Linked DNA regions of Nocardioides panacis. The main gene of each other region encodes a partner of the protein of the gene in region 2 in a complex. Links are inferred from orthologs where the notes say so. Each region holds a gene or a part of one and is shown on either strand. Other genes may lie near its edges. The genes, in order: dnaG and dnaB.

The links.
Region 1: the proteins of dnaB (region 2) and dnaG are in contact, whole or in part, in a crystal structure (PDB 2R6A), measured with the Geobacillus stearothermophilus proteins. The link is inferred for Nocardioides panacis from one-to-one orthologs. Residues at the interface, in WP_033016901.1 of Geobacillus stearothermophilus: Ser13, Glu15, Ala16, Gln18, Glu91, Leu92, Asp94, Ala95, Val96, Pro97, Thr98, Ala99, Ala100, Asn101, Tyr104, Tyr105, Ile108; in WP_049624496.1 of Geobacillus stearothermophilus: Lys456, Leu457, Leu458, Pro459, Ala460, Asn463, Ala464, Leu467, Leu535, Leu536, Ile537, Ala538, Gln544, Glu545, Asp548, Tyr549, His552.

The regions. Positions count from the first base shown.
Region 1 is NZ_CP077062.1:2,639,894-2,647,545, reverse strand. The notes cover bases 2,906-5,904. They hold dnaG (DNA primase), read left to right. Parts: upstream 2,906-3,452; coding sequence 3,453-5,357; downstream 5,358-5,904. Other genes in these bases: KRR39_RS12830 (hypothetical protein), read left to right, coding at 5,354-5,890; KRR39_RS12840 (deoxyguanosinetriphosphate triphosphohydrolase), read left to right, coding at 2,906-3,465. In the rest of the region: ergothioneine biosynthesis protein EgtB, read right to left, coding at 1-821; ergothioneine biosynthesis glutamate--cysteine ligase EgtA, read right to left, coding at 818-2,038; more of KRR39_RS12840, read left to right, coding at 2,107-2,905; KRR39_RS12820 (PIG-L deacetylase family protein), read right to left, coding at 6,061-6,810; KRR39_RS12815 (M15 family metallopeptidase), read right to left, coding at 6,844-7,652. UniProt on the Escherichia coli protein: RNA polymerase that catalyzes the synthesis of short RNA molecules used as primers for DNA polymerase during DNA replication.
Region 2 is NZ_CP077062.1:4,140,470-4,148,086, reverse strand. Bases 2,671-5,634 are described here. They hold dnaB (replicative DNA helicase), read right to left. Parts: upstream 4,864-5,634; coding sequence 3,478-4,863; downstream 2,671-3,477. Other genes in these bases: KRR39_RS20310 (MATE family efflux transporter), read left to right, coding at 5,409-5,634. In the rest of the region: KRR39_RS20325 (helix-turn-helix domain-containing protein), read left to right, coding at 1-683; KRR39_RS26360 (helix-turn-helix domain-containing protein), read right to left, coding at 1,202-1,645; more of KRR39_RS20310, read left to right, coding at 5,635-6,746; KRR39_RS20305 (hypothetical protein), read right to left, coding at 7,124-7,474; KRR39_RS20300 (phospholipase D-like domain-containing protein), read right to left, coding at 7,431-7,617. UniProt on the Escherichia coli protein: The main replicative DNA helicase, it participates in initiation and elongation during chromosome replication. Travels ahead of the DNA replisome, separating dsDNA into templates for DNA synthesis.

The DNA.
Region 1 (7,652 bases), 1.5 Mb from region 2 along the record:
CCGCCCTCGCGGAACCAGAACGCGGGAGCGCGCTTGCCGGACTCGCAGCGCCAGCGCCAGCCGGCCGGGCTCCACAGCCGCTCGTCGTCGTAGCCGCCGGCCTCCACGAACGCGCGGTAGGCGGCGTTCGACACCGGCACCGTGTCGATGGCGTACGACGCCACGTCGACCTGGTGGGCGGGCCGCTCGTTGTCCAGGGACCAGCTGTCGGTCGACGTCCCCATCGTGAACGGGCCGGCGGGCACCCGCACCTCGGCGGACCGGACCAGCGCGGCCGGCGCCGGCAGGTCGTCGGTGGCGGGGAACACGGGGTCGCCGCGGCGCAGCTGGTGGGTGGCGAGCATCGTCTCGTCGTGCTGGTGCTCGTGCTGGAGGACCATGCCGAACACGAAGCCCGCGTCGAGCAGCTCGCGGCCCGGGTCGAGGGTGAGCGCGTCGAGGGCGTCGAGCACCCGGCGGCGGACCTGGCCGATGTAGTCGCCGGCCTCGCCGGGCTTCAGCAGCGGCAGCGTCGGGCGGGTAGCGCGCGGGTGCTCGAACGCGTCGTACACGTCGTCGAGCTCGGGGCGCAGCGCCGCGCCGCCCGCGGCCTCCCGCAGCAGCCACTGCTCCTCGTAGTTGCCGATGTGCGCGAGGTCCCAGACCAGCGGCGACATCAGCCGGGAGTGCTGGGCCAGCAGCTCGCCGTCGTCGAGGGTGCCGGTGGTCAGGTCGAGGCTGCGCCGGCGGCTGCGCTCGAGCTCGTCGGCGACGTACTGCTTGAGCGCGTCCGCGTCGTGCGCGGACGGGCGCCCGGGGCGGGCGTCGGGCAGGGTGCTCACGAGTCCTCCAGGTCGGGGTCGTCGGGGTCGTCGGCCGGGCTGCGGCCGCGGGAGACGTAGCGGTCGCGGAACGCGCGGACCAGCGCGACCAGGGCCGGGTCCTCGGCGCTGCGCCCCATGGCGGGCAGCGCGGCGTCGAAGCAGGCCAGCGCCGCGTCCTGCAGGCCGGGGGAGGCCAGCCCGTCGCGGGCCGCGGACTCCCAGTCGTCCAGGCCGGCGCAGGCCCGCTCGGCCACCGCGGAGGCGACCGGGTCGTCGAGCAGCGCGGTGAGCACGGCGACCGGCACCGGCCACCACCGCCACGGCTGCGCGTCGAGGTAGCGGACCTCGAACCAGCCGCGGGGCCGCACCGGCGGGAACAGCGTGGTCATGTGCACCGCGAGGTCGTCGGGGGTGGGCTGCTCGTCGTCCTCGAGCCAGGCGCGGAACGTGCGGCCCGGCTGGGCGGTCCAGTCGCCGGACTCGCGGCGCTCCAGCATCAGCGGGGCGTCGAGCACGTAGTCGGCCCAGGCCGTCACCGGGTCCTCGCCGGGCGGCACCGCGGTGCGCTGCTGGTCGAGGTGCTGCCAGACCCGCTGCCGGCCGGACTTCCAGCCGGTGTCCCCGCCGGCGTGCACCGGGGAGTTGGCGAAGGCCGCGACCATCGTCGGGCCGACGGTGTGCAGCAACCGCCAGCGCCGGGTGCCGTCGGCCGCGTCGTGCCCGATGTCGAGGTTGACCTGCAGGGCCGCGGTGCTGGTCATCATCACCGGCCCCATCTCGGCGCTGTCGGCTCCGGCGGACGCGAAGTAGGCGGCCATCGCGTCGTAGCGGGGATGGACGACCTGCCGGCGCGGGGGCCGGTGCGGGTCGATCGCGGTGGGGAGCAGCCGGATGCCGGCGGCGGCGAGCGGCCGGCGCACGTGCTCGGCGTCCTCGGAGAGGGCCTGCCAGCACGCGGTGGCGCCGGGGAAGGCCGGCGAGCTGAGCTCGAGCTGGCCTCCCGGCTCGTAGGTGACCGAGCTCCCGCGCGGCGGCGGGCCGACGGCGTCGAGCAGGTCACGGAGCAGCGGGATCGGCACGGCGTCGGTGGGGTCGTCCTCGAAGGCGACCAGCCACTCCAGCTCGGTGCCGACGAGCCCGGGTGGTCCGGTCTTGAAGCACACGCGTTCGACGAACCCGCGGACGGCGGCGCAGTCGACCAGCCGCTCGGAGGTGTCGCGTCCCAGGATGGTCATGCGCTCGAGCCTAACCACACCCTCCGACAGTGCGCACCCGTCGGCGCCCGGCAGTAGGGTCGGCCCCGATGAGGTCGACGGGTGAGTACGACGAGCACGCGCGCGCACGCTGGGTGGACGAACCGCCCAAACGTGCCGCGCCGCACGGCCGCACGCCCTTCGAGCGCGACCGGGCCCGTCTGGTCCACTCCGCCGCCCTGCGTCGCCTCGCCGCGAAGACCCAGGTGGTGGGTCCGCAGACCGACGACTTCGTCCGCAACCGGCTCACCCACACGCTCGAGGTCGCCCAGGTGGCCCGCGACCTGGGCCGCACGCTCGGCTGCGACCCGGACATCGTGGAGACCGCGGCGCTGGCCCACGACCTGGGGCACCCGCCCTTCGGCCACAACGGCGAGCGGGCGCTCGACGAGGTCAGCGCGGCGTGCGGCGGCTTCGAGGGCAACGCGCAGACCCTGCGGATCCTGACCCGGCTGGAGGCCAAGACCTTCGGCCCCGCGGGCCGCTCGGTGGGGCTGAACCTGACCCGGGCCACGCTCGACGCCAGCACGAAGTACCCCTGGCCCCGCGGCGGCGCCCACGACCCGCACGGCTCGCACGCCGACGGCACCCTCCGGGCGGTCAAGAAGTTCGGGGTGTACGACGACGACCTGCCGGTCTTCGACTGGCTGCGCGAGGGCGTCGAGGACCGCCGCCGCTGCGTCGAGGCGCAGGTGATGGACCTCGCCGACGACGTCGCCTACTCCGTGCACGACCTCGAGGACGGCATCGTCTCGGGCAAGATCGAGCTGGCCTGGCTGACCGACGCGGGGGAGCGCGCCGACGTCTGGGCGACCGTGCGCGACTGGTACCTCCCCGACGTGGTCGACGACGAGATGGACGCCGCGATGCGGCTGCTCCAGGAGATGGTCACCTGGCCGCGCACGCCGTACGACGGCAGCCGGCGGGCCCTGGCCTCGCTCAAGGACCTGACCAGCGCGCTGATCGGGCTGTTCTGCACGCAGGTCCGCGACGCCACCATCGAGAAGTACGGCGACCGCCCCCCTGACCCGCTACGCCGCCGACGTGGTGGTCCCGCGCGAGACCGAGACCGCGGTCGCCGCCCTCAAGGGGGTGGCCGCGCACTACGTGATGCGCGCCGACGACCGGGTCGCGGTGCTGCACCGCCAGCGGGAGGTGGTCACCGAGCTGGTCGCGCTGCTGCGGATGCGGGGCCCCGAGTCGCTGATGCCGGTGTTCCGGGCCGACTTCGAGGCCGCGGACAGCGACGCGGCCCGGCTGCGGGTGGTCGTGGACCAGGTCGCCTCGCTCACCGACGCCTCCGCCGTCGACTGGCACGCCCGGCTCGGCTGACCCGTGTGCACAGCCCGCTCCCGCGCCGGTGCTGCCCGCCCGGGCGGCACGTAGACTCACCGCCGTGGCAGGGCTGATCCGGGACGAGGACATCGCGGTCGTGCGCGAGCGCGCCCGGATCGACGAGGTGGTCTCGGACTACGTCACCCTCAAGCACGCCGGCGGCGGCTCCCAGAAGGGCCTGTGCCCCTTCCACGACGAGAAGTCGCCGTCCTTCAACGTGAACCCGAGCCGCGGATTCTTCCATTGCTTCGGCTGCGAGGAAGGCGGCGACGTGATCGCCTTCCTGATGAAGATCGACGGCCTGTCGTTCGCCGAGTCGGTGGAGCGGCTCGCCGACAAGTACGGCGTCCAGCTGCGCTACCAGGAGGGCAGCGACCGTCCCCAGAAGCGGGACACCAACCTCCGGCCCCGGATGCTCGAGGCGCACAAGGTCGCCCAGGTCTACTACGCCGAGCAGCTCGCCACGGCCGAGGCGCGGCAGGCCCGGGAGTTCCTGACCGGCCGCGGGTTCGACAAGGACGCGGCCGAGAAGTTCGGCGTCGGCTTCGCGCCGCGCGGCGGCGAGGACCTCTACAAGTACCTCCGCCAGAAGGGCTTCGCCGACGCCGAGCTGGTCACCGGCGGGCTCGTGGGGCAGGGTCAGCGCGGGCACTACGACCGGTTCCGCGGGCGGCTGCTGTGGCCGATCCGGGAGACCAACGGCGACACGATCGGCTTCGGGGCGCGGCGGATCTTCGACGACGACCGGATCGAGGCGAAGTACCTCAACACCTCCGAGACGCCGATCTACAAGAAGAGCCACGTGCTCTACGGCATCGACCTGGCCCGCCGCGACATCGCGCGCGCCTCGCAGGCGGTCGTCGTGGAGGGCTACACCGACGTGATGGCCTGCCACCTGTCCGGCGTGCCCACCGCCGTCGCCACCTGCGGCACCGCGTTCGGCGACGACCACAGCCGCGTGCTGCGCCGGCTGCTGCAGGACCACGACGAGTTCCGCGGCGAGGTGATCTTCACCTTCGACGGCGACTCGGCCGGCCAGAAGGCGGCGCTGCGGGCGTTCGAGGGCGACCAGAACTTCGCCGGCCAGACGTACGTCGCGGTGGAGCCCACCGGCCTCGACCCGTGCGACCTGCGGCTCCAGCAGGGCGACGCGGCGGTGCGCGAGCTGGTGGCCCGCCGGATCCCGCTGTACCGCTTCGTGCTCGGCAACGTCGTCTCGCGCTACGACCTGGACCGGGCGGACGGCCGGGTCGACGCGCTGCGCGAGGCCGCCAAGCTGGTCTCCGCGATCCGCGACCGGTCCAAGGTCGAGGCGTTCTCCCGCGAGCTGTCCGGGATGGTCGGCGTCGACATCGAGGAGGCGCGCACCGAGGTGCGCCGCGCGGCGAGCCGTCCCGCCGAGGCGCAGCGGACCCGGCCCGAGGACCGTCGCGCCGCGGCCGCCGAGCCGGCGCCGGAGCGGCCCGCCGCGCCGCCGCTGCCGGACCTGCGCGACCCCCGGTTCGCGCTCGAGCGGGAGACGCTCAAGCTCGTCGTCCAGCACCCCGAGGCCGTCGGCCGGATGGCCAAGGACGTGGACGCCGCCGACTTCACGCACCCCACCTTCCGCGCGGTCTGGGAGGCGGTCACCGGCTGCGGCGGCCCGGCCAGCGCGCCCGGCGCCGAGGTCTGGGTCGCCAAGCTGCGCGACGTGCTGGAGGACCCGGCGGCCGTGACCGCGCTGTCCGCGCTGGCCGTCGAGCCGCTGCTGTCCAGCAAGGAGCCCACGACGGCGTACGTCGCGGCCCACGTGTTCCGGCTGCAGGAGATCACCGCGATGCGCCGGATCAACGACCTCAAGTCCCGGCTGCAGCGCACCAACCCGGTCGAGCACGCCGGCGAGTACAACAAGATGTTCGGCGAGCTGGTCGCCCTCGAGCAGCACCGCCGCACGCTCCGCGAGAAGGCGATCGGCGGCGAGGGGTGAGGTCTCCGTTCCCGCGGGCCGCGAAGGTGCCCGCCGACGTGCTGGGGCGCGCGGACCTGCCGCGCGGCGACCGGGTGCTCGCGCACACGCAGGCCGCCGACGGCTCCTGGCTGCTCGGCACCCGCGACGCCCTGGTGCTGGTGCCCGGCGACGCGGCCCAGCCGGGCGTCCGGCTGCCGTGGGAGCAGGTCGAGACCGCCGACTGGGACCGCGACGAGGAGCGGCTCCGGGTCGCCGAGGTCGGCGAGTTCGGCCAGCCCCGCAGGGTGCACGAGGTCACGATCGCCGACCCGGGACGGCTGCTGCAGCTGGTCCGCGAACGGGTGACCGCGAGCGTGCTGCTGCAGCGCCGGATCAGCCTGCCCGGCTCGCGGAAGGGCCTGATGGTGGTCGCCCGCCGGTCGCCGCACCGCGACGGGGAGATCAGCTGGGCGGTGGAGTACGACGTCGGCGTCGACCCCGCGGATCCGGCCGTCGTGGAGGCCGCGGAGGCGGCTCTGCGCGGCGCGCGCGAAGAGGTCGGCCCGATTTAGCGGCAGGCGGCCGTCCTTGCTAACATCGGTCGCGCACGATCCCCTGTAGCTCAATTGGCAGAGCATTCGGCTGTTAACCGGAGGGTTATTGGTTCGAGTCCAATCGGGGGAGCTGCAGCAGAGGGCCTGGTCGCGTCAGCGGCACAGGCCCTCTCTCCTTGTCCGGGTCGCTACTCGCCCCAGCCCATCGGGAACACCTCGAACCCGACGGCGTGCGGGACGCCGAGCCGCTGGCCGGTCGCCCGCGACATGCCCTCGAGGAACTCCGCGGGGTCGAAGTCCTGCCAGCCCAGCCCCTTGATGTAGGCCTGGTGCGCGCGCAGGGACGTGACGCCGACGTCGAAGGTGTCGGTGATGTCGACGGCGTGGGTCGCGTCGGGGGAGCCGGCGCACCAGACCTCCCGGACGCCGCCCCACGGGTCCCGGCCACCGACGAGCTGGTCGCTGAACACCCAGCGGTTGCCGGCGTCGCGCACGGCGTCCAGGACCGCCTTGCCGGTCGCGACGTGGTCGGCCTGGTTGAGGTTCCGGCCGCCCCACGTGTCGCGGAAGTTGTTGGTGATCACGATGTCCGGGCGGTGCAGCCGGACCTCCTCGGCGATCGCGCGGCGCAGCGGGACGCCGTACTCCAGGATGCCGTCGGGCAGCCCGAGGAAGTCCACCTCGTCGACGCCGACGATGCGCGCGGACTCCACCTGCTCGGCCTCGCGGACCTCGCGGCACTCGTCGGGGGTCATCCCGTCGATGCCGGCCTCGCCGCTGGTGACCATGCAGTAGACGACCTGCTTGCCCTGCTTGGTCCAGCGGGCGACCGCCGCGGCGCCCCCGAACTCCAGGTCGTCGGGGTGCGCGACCACGCACAGCGCGCGCTCCCAGTCCTCGGTGAGCGGCTCGAGCGGGACGGGTGCGGGTTCGGTCATGCCCCCGAGCATGGCACCCCCGCCGGGACCGCGTCAGCCCCCGTTGGAGGAGAAGTGCTGGTAGTCCGGATGGCTCCAGCGAGCGCCCCAGGGCCAGCCGAGCCGTCGCATCGTGCCGGCCAGCACGCCGCCGCTGGTGATCATCCCGGTGCGCACGTGCCGCCGGTCCAGGTAGGTCCGCGCGAACCCGGGGAAGACCCGGCTGCCCACGACGTACGGGTTGCGCACGGTGTTGATGTCGATGGCGTTGCCGTAGGAGTGCTGGGAGACGCGGTAGGGGTTGCCGGTCACCGGGCGGCAGTTGAACGCCGAGGTGTTGTCGGCGCGCATCGCGGCCAGGTCGGACTGCGTGGGGGTACGTCGCCCGCCGGCGTAGAACGTGTCCGAGGGCCGCATCGACCGCAGCGGGAAGCGGGCCGCGAACGACTTCGTGAAGACCTTCACCAGGTCCGGCACGGCGGAGGCGCGGACGACGAGCGTGCCGCGGCCCACCACCCGGCCGTAGGTCCACCGGTTCAGGGTGATCCGGCGCAGCCCGCTCGGGGCCACCGGGCAGCCGGGCCGGTAGGACCAGCGCACGTCGCGAGCCGACAGCGGCCCGGACACGGAGACGTCGACACGGGCGACCACGGTGCGGGTGAGCCGGCCGCTCACGGCGCGCCGCCGGTCACCCCAGGTGGCGACGGCGCGGAGGACCTGGCGCCCGGGAGCGTCGGTCGTGAACGGCACCGACCAGGCTCCGGAGGCGTCGACGCGGTCCTTCTTCCCGGCCACCCAGCGCTTGCCGGACAGCCGCTGCACGACGACGTCGACCGGTCCGGGGGTCACCACGTTCACCGAGC
Region 2 (7,617 bases):
ACCACCTCATCCGACATGCCCTCAACGACACCGGCATGCTCGTCAGCGAACTCGCCTACCGCAGCGACATGTCCATCAACACACTCACCCGCCTCCTCGACGGCGAAGAAGACCCCGGAGACCTCCGAGTCGCCACCCTCACCCGACTCGCCGACCACCTCGGGCTACCCCTACAGGCCCTCATCGCCGCACCCGACCAGCCCGACCCAGACCCAGGCCAACAGCCACCCGGAGGCGAGACCGCCGAAGACTTCGCGACGGTCATCAGCGCCATTTACGACCGAGGGAACACCCCCACGCTCAACAGCGAACTATGTGACGCACTGGACTGGAACCTGGACCGGCTCACCACCGCCTACAAGGAGGCCGACCGACGGCTACGTCCCGCCGGACTCCGCCTTAACCGCTCCCACGGCGAAGCAAGCATCGTTCCCCTCCACAACCACGCCGCCACACGCCAATCGCTCAACGAGGTCAGCACGTCCAACAAGGGACTCACCATCGAGCACTACCAAGCCATCTACGCCCTCATGCAGGGGCGACCATGGACCGACGTCTCTGGCTCCAACACCACCCGTCGCCGCTTCATCACCGGCGCGCTTATCAACCACGGCATCCTCACGGGCGAACGCGAAGACCCCCACATCGCCGACGCCGTGACTTTCGGCGACCCACACGCCTAGGGGGCATCCACGCGTCCGAATGGTCGTACCGCCGGATGGCGGCAGATCCGGTGGGGTTGTCGCCGCGCGTCAGATCAAGGCCAATCCGCAGGGACCTGCTCCACAGTCGAATAAACCTCAGGCAAGGGATGGTCGACGCCCTTGCCCCATTGGTGCCGTTGGGCGTTGTACTCAGCGTCGCTGTGGAACGGGTCGCCGCCGCGAGAGTGCGCACCACACTCGCAGTGCCAGTTGTACAGCGTCCGGCTCTTGGTCGCGCCGCCCGAGTCACCCGAGCCGCGCAACCCGCGCAGCAATCTCCCAAACATCGTCCGCCTCCATCACTTGCGACGTACCACTCGTGCCGATCCCTCAGAACGTACCCGTCGACAGCGCGACAATGCCGCTCGCAGGCAACCCCGAGACGTCCAGCGCTAGGTCATCGCTTTGCAGCATGGTGACATGCGTTCCCGGAACGTCAGCGCATCGGCAGATCCAGTGGTTTGCGTGCGCGGATCCGTAGTCCGGTCACTGGTGGGCTAAGCCTGCTGATCCTGGTGGTGCCATCGGACCATGCGGGCGTTGGCGACGACTTCCACCTGGCTGCGGCGGTACCGGCGGATGCCTCGGATGTCAGTCTCGAAAGGAATCAAGTCGGCGCGGGCCAGTTGGTTGACACGCGTCCTGCTCACGCCAAGGACGCGCGCCACCTCTTCGCTGCTGATCCATTCGGCGCGCCCGGCAGCGATGGCTTCGATCTGGGTCAGGGAGTATCGCCGCGAGGGCCGGTCGCTGCGAGGACCGCCGGTCCGCCCGGAGGACGGTGCCCTCCTCGACCAGCCTTTCCCTCGCGAGTCTGGGCGTGATGCGACGGCGGTGCCAGCGCCTCCGTGCCCGCTGAGCCCCGCCTGACCCCGGGCTACGTGACAGCCCAACGCGCGGCTCGTGGAAAGGTTGAGACAGAGTCTTCCGAGCGGTGACATCTACGCGTTAGCCTGCGATGGTCGGGCGCTACCCGCCCCGGCACGACTGCGTGGGGACGCTCTCGAAGGGGGAATGATCGTGGCAATCTGTCCGACCTGTCGGGGCAAGGGGCGCTGTCCCCGCTGCGATGGCAGCGGCAAACTCGGCGGCATCATCGGTGGTGCCTGCCCAACCTGCCGGACCAAGAAAGTCTGTCCCTCGTGCAACGGCAAGGGCCGCACCTAGCCGACTGCCCTGAGGCTGCTTAGTTCGTTCCTGCACCTGGAGGCATCCGGCTGGCTCTTGGGCCCCACCGACCCTATTTCTCCACCCGATCTTGAAACGGAGATCCCATGGGATTGTTCTCGCGCAAGACGGCCCCGACCCCGTCTCGTCCGCAGACGCTGGGCTCGGGTCGCAGCCTTCGTTCCGACCTGGCTGTCGATGATGCCCTTGGAGCATTGGAAGACGCGGTTGGCACTTACCAGCAGCGTCCATACCCCGACATGCCACTGGTCTCTGAAGCGGGCGTGAGTTGGCTCGGCGCGGGCCCGGCACCCGACACGGCTGTGTGTTGTCTTGACGTCGACAGTCATCCGATCTTCGCGCTTTACTGGACCGACCAGGCGGGCGTTAAGATCGCACTCATCCCTCTTGGCTCCGGGGACGCTCGCCTACAAGCGATGCCGATCATCGGCACCCTCAAGGGATTCGATCCCAGCCTGTCTTCGACCGGGACGATCCCCGACGGTTCGTTCACCCTCACCCCGCCCCCGTTCCCTGATGACTACTGTGCCGACATCCTCAGTCGATGCGGCTACCCAGTCACCCCGCACAACCTCACCGTCGTGCAAGCCAAGATCGGCGAGAGCGCGGTCCTCAAGAGTTGGCAATTCATCAACTCGCAGGACTCCGCTGCGGCGTCACAGTTCACTGCACGTCACCAGGCGTCAAGTGCGGAAGACGTGCTCGCCGACCTCGCTGCCTGGAACCCCGGAACTCTCCCCCTACATCCAGGACTTTCCAAACCGTTTCCGGTCCGTCCTCACCGAGGCGGCCCGCGAGGCCGACGGTGGCGGTTGGACCACGGACCTTCACCGGTAGAGCCACAACGCGAACCGCTCCCGCCGTTTGGGGGCCGCTCTACTTCAGTTGGTTGTCGTACCACTGCGCCGCACACTTGACCGCTGAGCGGAGCCCGACAACACCGCGTAGGCGACACGCAACTTCACGTTCGCGTACGCGCCCAAAGGCTCCAGACATGGTCCACCGATCTGGCACGCAACGCGCCGCTAATGGAGCAGCCCAAGCGGACCACCGGCGACCCTGGAGATCCCCTCCCGGTCGACGCCATACTCAACCTAACGGGGACGGGCCACCCTAGGCCGGTGGCCCGAACCCGGCGGTGTGGGCCGTGTTAGGCAGGCGGCCCGCCTCGCTCCTGCCTCGCAGCCCCGCATCGCGCTCCGGCTCCGCGCCTCGTGGATGTTCCTCTCCGGCAGAACAGCGCACAACAGATCTCGGTGCAACACCTGGTTTGAACAAGGAAAACGGTGCAGCCCGCTTCGACCAACGCCCAGGATCCGACTGGCGGTTCGGGCGGTGATCCAGTCGGGGTCCCATGCCTTCGGGTCGCTCACGCGCAGCAGAATCGCAGGAGCGAGCGTCGCGCTCAACTGCCTCGACTAGGTTGTGGATAAGTGACACGCGCTGTCACTGGTGACCCGACCTGTCAGTTATCCACAATGAGTGGTGACGCTTTCATGTCGCAGGCGGTGACAGTTGCTGTCGTTTCGTGGTGGCAGTTGCTGTCGCACCGGTGACAGTCCGATGTCGCCCTACACGCGGACCGTCAGCCGTGGGCCATGTCCACGAAGCGGGAGTAGTGGCCCTGGAACGCCACGGTCAGGTCGCGGGTCGGACCGTTGCGGTGCTTGGCCACGATGATGTCGGCCTCGCCGGGACGGGTGGACTCGCGCTCGTACACGTCCTCGCGGTGCAGCAGGATCACCATGTCGGCGTCCTGCTCGATCGAGCCCGACTCACGCAGGTCGGACACCATCGGGCGCTTGTCGGCGCGCTGCTCGGCGCCACGGTTGAGCTGCGAGAGGGCCACGACCGGGATCTCGAGCTCCTTGGCCAGCAGCTTGATCTGCCGGGAGAACTCCGAGACCTCGAGCTGACGGGACTCGACCTTCTTGCCGGAGGTCATCAGCTGGAGGTAGTCGATGACGATCAGCCGCAGGTCGTGGCGCTGCTTGAGCCGGCGGGCCTTGGCCCGGATCTCCATCATCGTCATGTTCGGCGAGTCGTCGATGAACAGCGGCGCGGAGGAGACCTCGCCCATCTTGCGGGCCAGCCGGGTCCAGTCGTCGTCGTTCATGTTGCCGTTGCGCAGGTGGTTGAGCGGGATCTTCGCCTCGGCCGAGAGCAGCCGCATGGTGATCTCGTTGCGGGTCATCTCCAGAGAGAAGATCACGCTGGCCATGTTGTTGTGGATGGCCGCCGCGCGGCAGAAGTCCAGCCCGAGGGTGGACTTGCCCATCGCGGGACGCGCCGCGACGATGATCATCTGCCCGCCGTGCAGGCCGTTGGTCAGCTCGTCGAGGTCCGCGAAGCCGGTCGGCACGCCGACCATCGCCCCGTCGCGGTTGTTGATCGCCTCGATCTCGTCGAGCGCGGACTCCATGATCTCGCTCAGCGGTGCGTAGTCCTCCGAGGACCGCTTCTCCGCCACGCCGTAGACCTCGGCCTGGGCCCGGTCGACGACCTCGTCGACCTGGCCCTCCCCGGCGTAGCCCATCTGCGCGATCCGGGTGCCGGCGTCGACGAGGCGGCGCAGGATCGCCTTCTCCCGGACGATCTCGGCGTAGTAGGCGGCGTTCGCCGCGATCGGCACGCTGGCCGACAGCGTGTGGAGGTACGGCGCACCGCCGATCCGGGCCAGCTCGCCGCGACGCTGCAGCTCGGCGGTCGTGGTGATCGGGTCGACCGGCTCGCCGCGGCCGTAGAGGTCGACCATCGCGTCGAAGATCGTCTCGTGCACGGGGCGGTAGAAGTCCGTGCCGCGCACCGACTCGATGACGTCGGCGATGGCGTCCTTGGACAGCAGCATCGAGCCCAGCACGCTCTGCTCGGCGTCGTTGTCCTGGGGCGGGGTGCGGTCCCCGCCGCGGCCACCGCCACCGCCGCCGCCGCCGAAGCCCGGGTCGGCGGGGGCGGACCAGGGCCCGTCCATCGCGAACGACGGCTCGGTGTCGTGGGCGTACCCACTGCTGGACGACGCGATGCTCATGCTCGGCTCACCGGTGCGATGCCCTTCTCGTGACGACTCTCGAGACTCTTCCAGCCCGCGCCGACGGTTTCGTGCAGCCGCTCCGACGATCCCCTGCTGCGGACTGCGGTGGCTGACGCTACGGGTCCGGACGCACCGGACAAAGCCCACTGTCCACAGGGCTATGTGGATAACCCCCCGCACCGTGTGGAACACGCCCGGCGACATGTGCACAGCCTGTTCACCGACCTGTGGAGAACTTTTCCGTCTTGGCCGTAAAACGGCCTCTGACCTGCAGGAACGACCTGTGACGCCTGTGCACCGGAGAAAGGCTCCGAAAGATTCCGTTCACCTTCCACCCCCCGGACGTTCTGCTGTCTCCATGTCGACAAAGCTCCTGGCGCCGACCGTGATCCCCAAGATTGGACTAGTTACACACAGCCATTACCGGGGTAGTCCTGTCACGATCAACCATGGCATGTGAGTCTTACCGCCCGTAGGCTGGCCCGGTGCAGACCTCCGACCCGGCCGCCCGGCGCGCGTACGACCGGGAGATCCTCCGGCTGGCGGTGCCGGCGTTCCTCGCGCTGGTCGCCGAGCCGATGTTCCTGCTGGCCGACGCCGCCATCGTCGGCCACCTCGGCACCCCGGAGCTCGCCGGGCTCGGCGTCGCCGGCGCGGTGCTGCAGACCGCGGTCGGGCTGTGCGTCTTCCTGGCCTACGGCACCACTGCGTCGGTGGCCCGCCGGGTCGGCTCCGGGGACGTGCGGGGGGCCCTGGCCCAGGGTGTCGACGGGGTCTGGCTGGCGGTGCTGATCGGCACCGTCACGACGGTCGCGGGGGTGCTGCTGGCCGGCCGGCTGGTCGGGCTGTTCGGGGCCGGTCCCGCGGTCGACGTACCGGCCACGACGTACCTGCGGCTGGCGTTCCTCGGGGTCGTGCCGCTGCTGGTGATGCTGGCCGCGACCGGGGTGCTGCGCGGGCTGCAGGACACCCGGACCCCGCTGGTCGTCGCCGTGGTCGGCAACCTGCTGAACATCGTGCTGAACCTGGTCCTGGTCTTCGGCCTCGACCTCGGCATCGCCGGCTCCGCGATCGGCACCGACCTGGCCCAGCTCGGGTCCGCCGCCGCGCTGCTCGCCGTGGTGGTCCGCGCCGCCCGGCGGGAGGGCGCACCGCTGCGTCCGGACCTGGCCGGGGTGCGCCGGGCGGCGCACGCGGGCGTCGCGCTGGTGGTCCGCACGCTGACCCTGCGCGCGTCGCTGCTGGTCACGACGTACGTCGCGGCGTCGCTCGGGGCCGCCTCGGTGGCCACCCACCAGCTCGCGCTGACCCTCTGGACGTTCCTGGCCTTCGCCCTGGACGCGATCGCCATCGCCGCCCAGGCGCTCACCGGCCGCTCCCTCGGGGCGGGCGACCGCGAGGGCACCCGGGCGATCACCCGCAGGATGGTGCAGTGGGGCGTCGGGTCCGGCGTGATCACCGGGGTGCTGCTCGCGGCCGCGGCGCCGCTGCTCGGCGGGCTGTTCACCACCGACCCCGCGGTCCGCGACCTGCTCTGGCCGGTGCTGCTCGTGGCCGCGGTGTTCCAGCCGGTCGCCGGGGTGGTGTTCGTGCTGGACGGCGTGCTGATCGGCGCCGGGGACGGCCGCTACCTGGCCTGGGGCGGGATCGCGGTCCTCGCGGTGTTCGCGCCGCTGGCCCTGCTCGCCGGGCACCTCGGGTCGGGACCCGGCGCCGGGCTGACCTGGCTGTGGGCGGCCTTCGGGGTCGGGTTCATCGGCAGCCGGGCCGTGGTGCTGCTGCACCGGGCCCGCGGCACCGCCTGGATGGTCACCGGCGGCTGAGACCGGCGGAACCCGACCCGGCGACTCTGGCGGCGGGAGAGCCGCTGACCCGGCGACTCTGGCGGCGGGAGAGCCGCTGACCCGGCGACTTTGGTGTGTGGCGACGCGATCCCTGTCAGATCGGCCAGGCCGCGGGCGCGGATGTCGCTGGTCGGCACACGGATCACCGCCAGAGGCGCCGGGTCGGCGGGCTTCCCGCCGCCAGAGGCGCCGGATCGGCGGGCCTTCCGCCGCCAGAGGCGCCGGGTCGGCGGGCTTCCCGCCACCAGAGGCGCCGGGTGGCGGCGTGGTTTCCCGTGAAACACGGGACGGCCCCCGGGCGAGAGGTGTCTCTCTCGCGCGAGGGCCGTCCGGGTGCTGCGGGGCGGGGCTGCCGGTCAGTCGGGGGCGCGGCCGCCGCCGCCCGGCTCCTCGTAGATCGCCCAGACGCTCGAGGAGCGCCGGGCCCGCATGAAGTTCCAGTGGTCGACGTACGCGTTGTAGACCGACCTCGACGGGATCCGCAGGGTGACCTCGTCGGCCTTGATGCTGCGGTCGGCCCAGTTGTTCGAGCCGGTCCAGGTGACCCAGTTGGACGTGTCGCCGCCGACGTTGCCGGACGCCGCGAACATCTTCATGTGCGAGTACTTCGCCGCGACCAGCCCGCTCGGTCCGGGGAACAGCACCCGGCGGGCGATCATCCGGCTATTGGTGCCACGGGTGAGCACCGTGTAGGTGCCGTGGCCCATGGAAGCTGTAGAGGATCCGGACGTAGCAGCCGTTGTTGTAGAGCTGCCGGACCCGCTGGGCGAGGTAGAGCCCGCGGCTGCCGTGCCAGGCGTGCATCGCGATGTAGACGACCGTGTGCCCGTGGTACCCGGCGCCGCCGGTC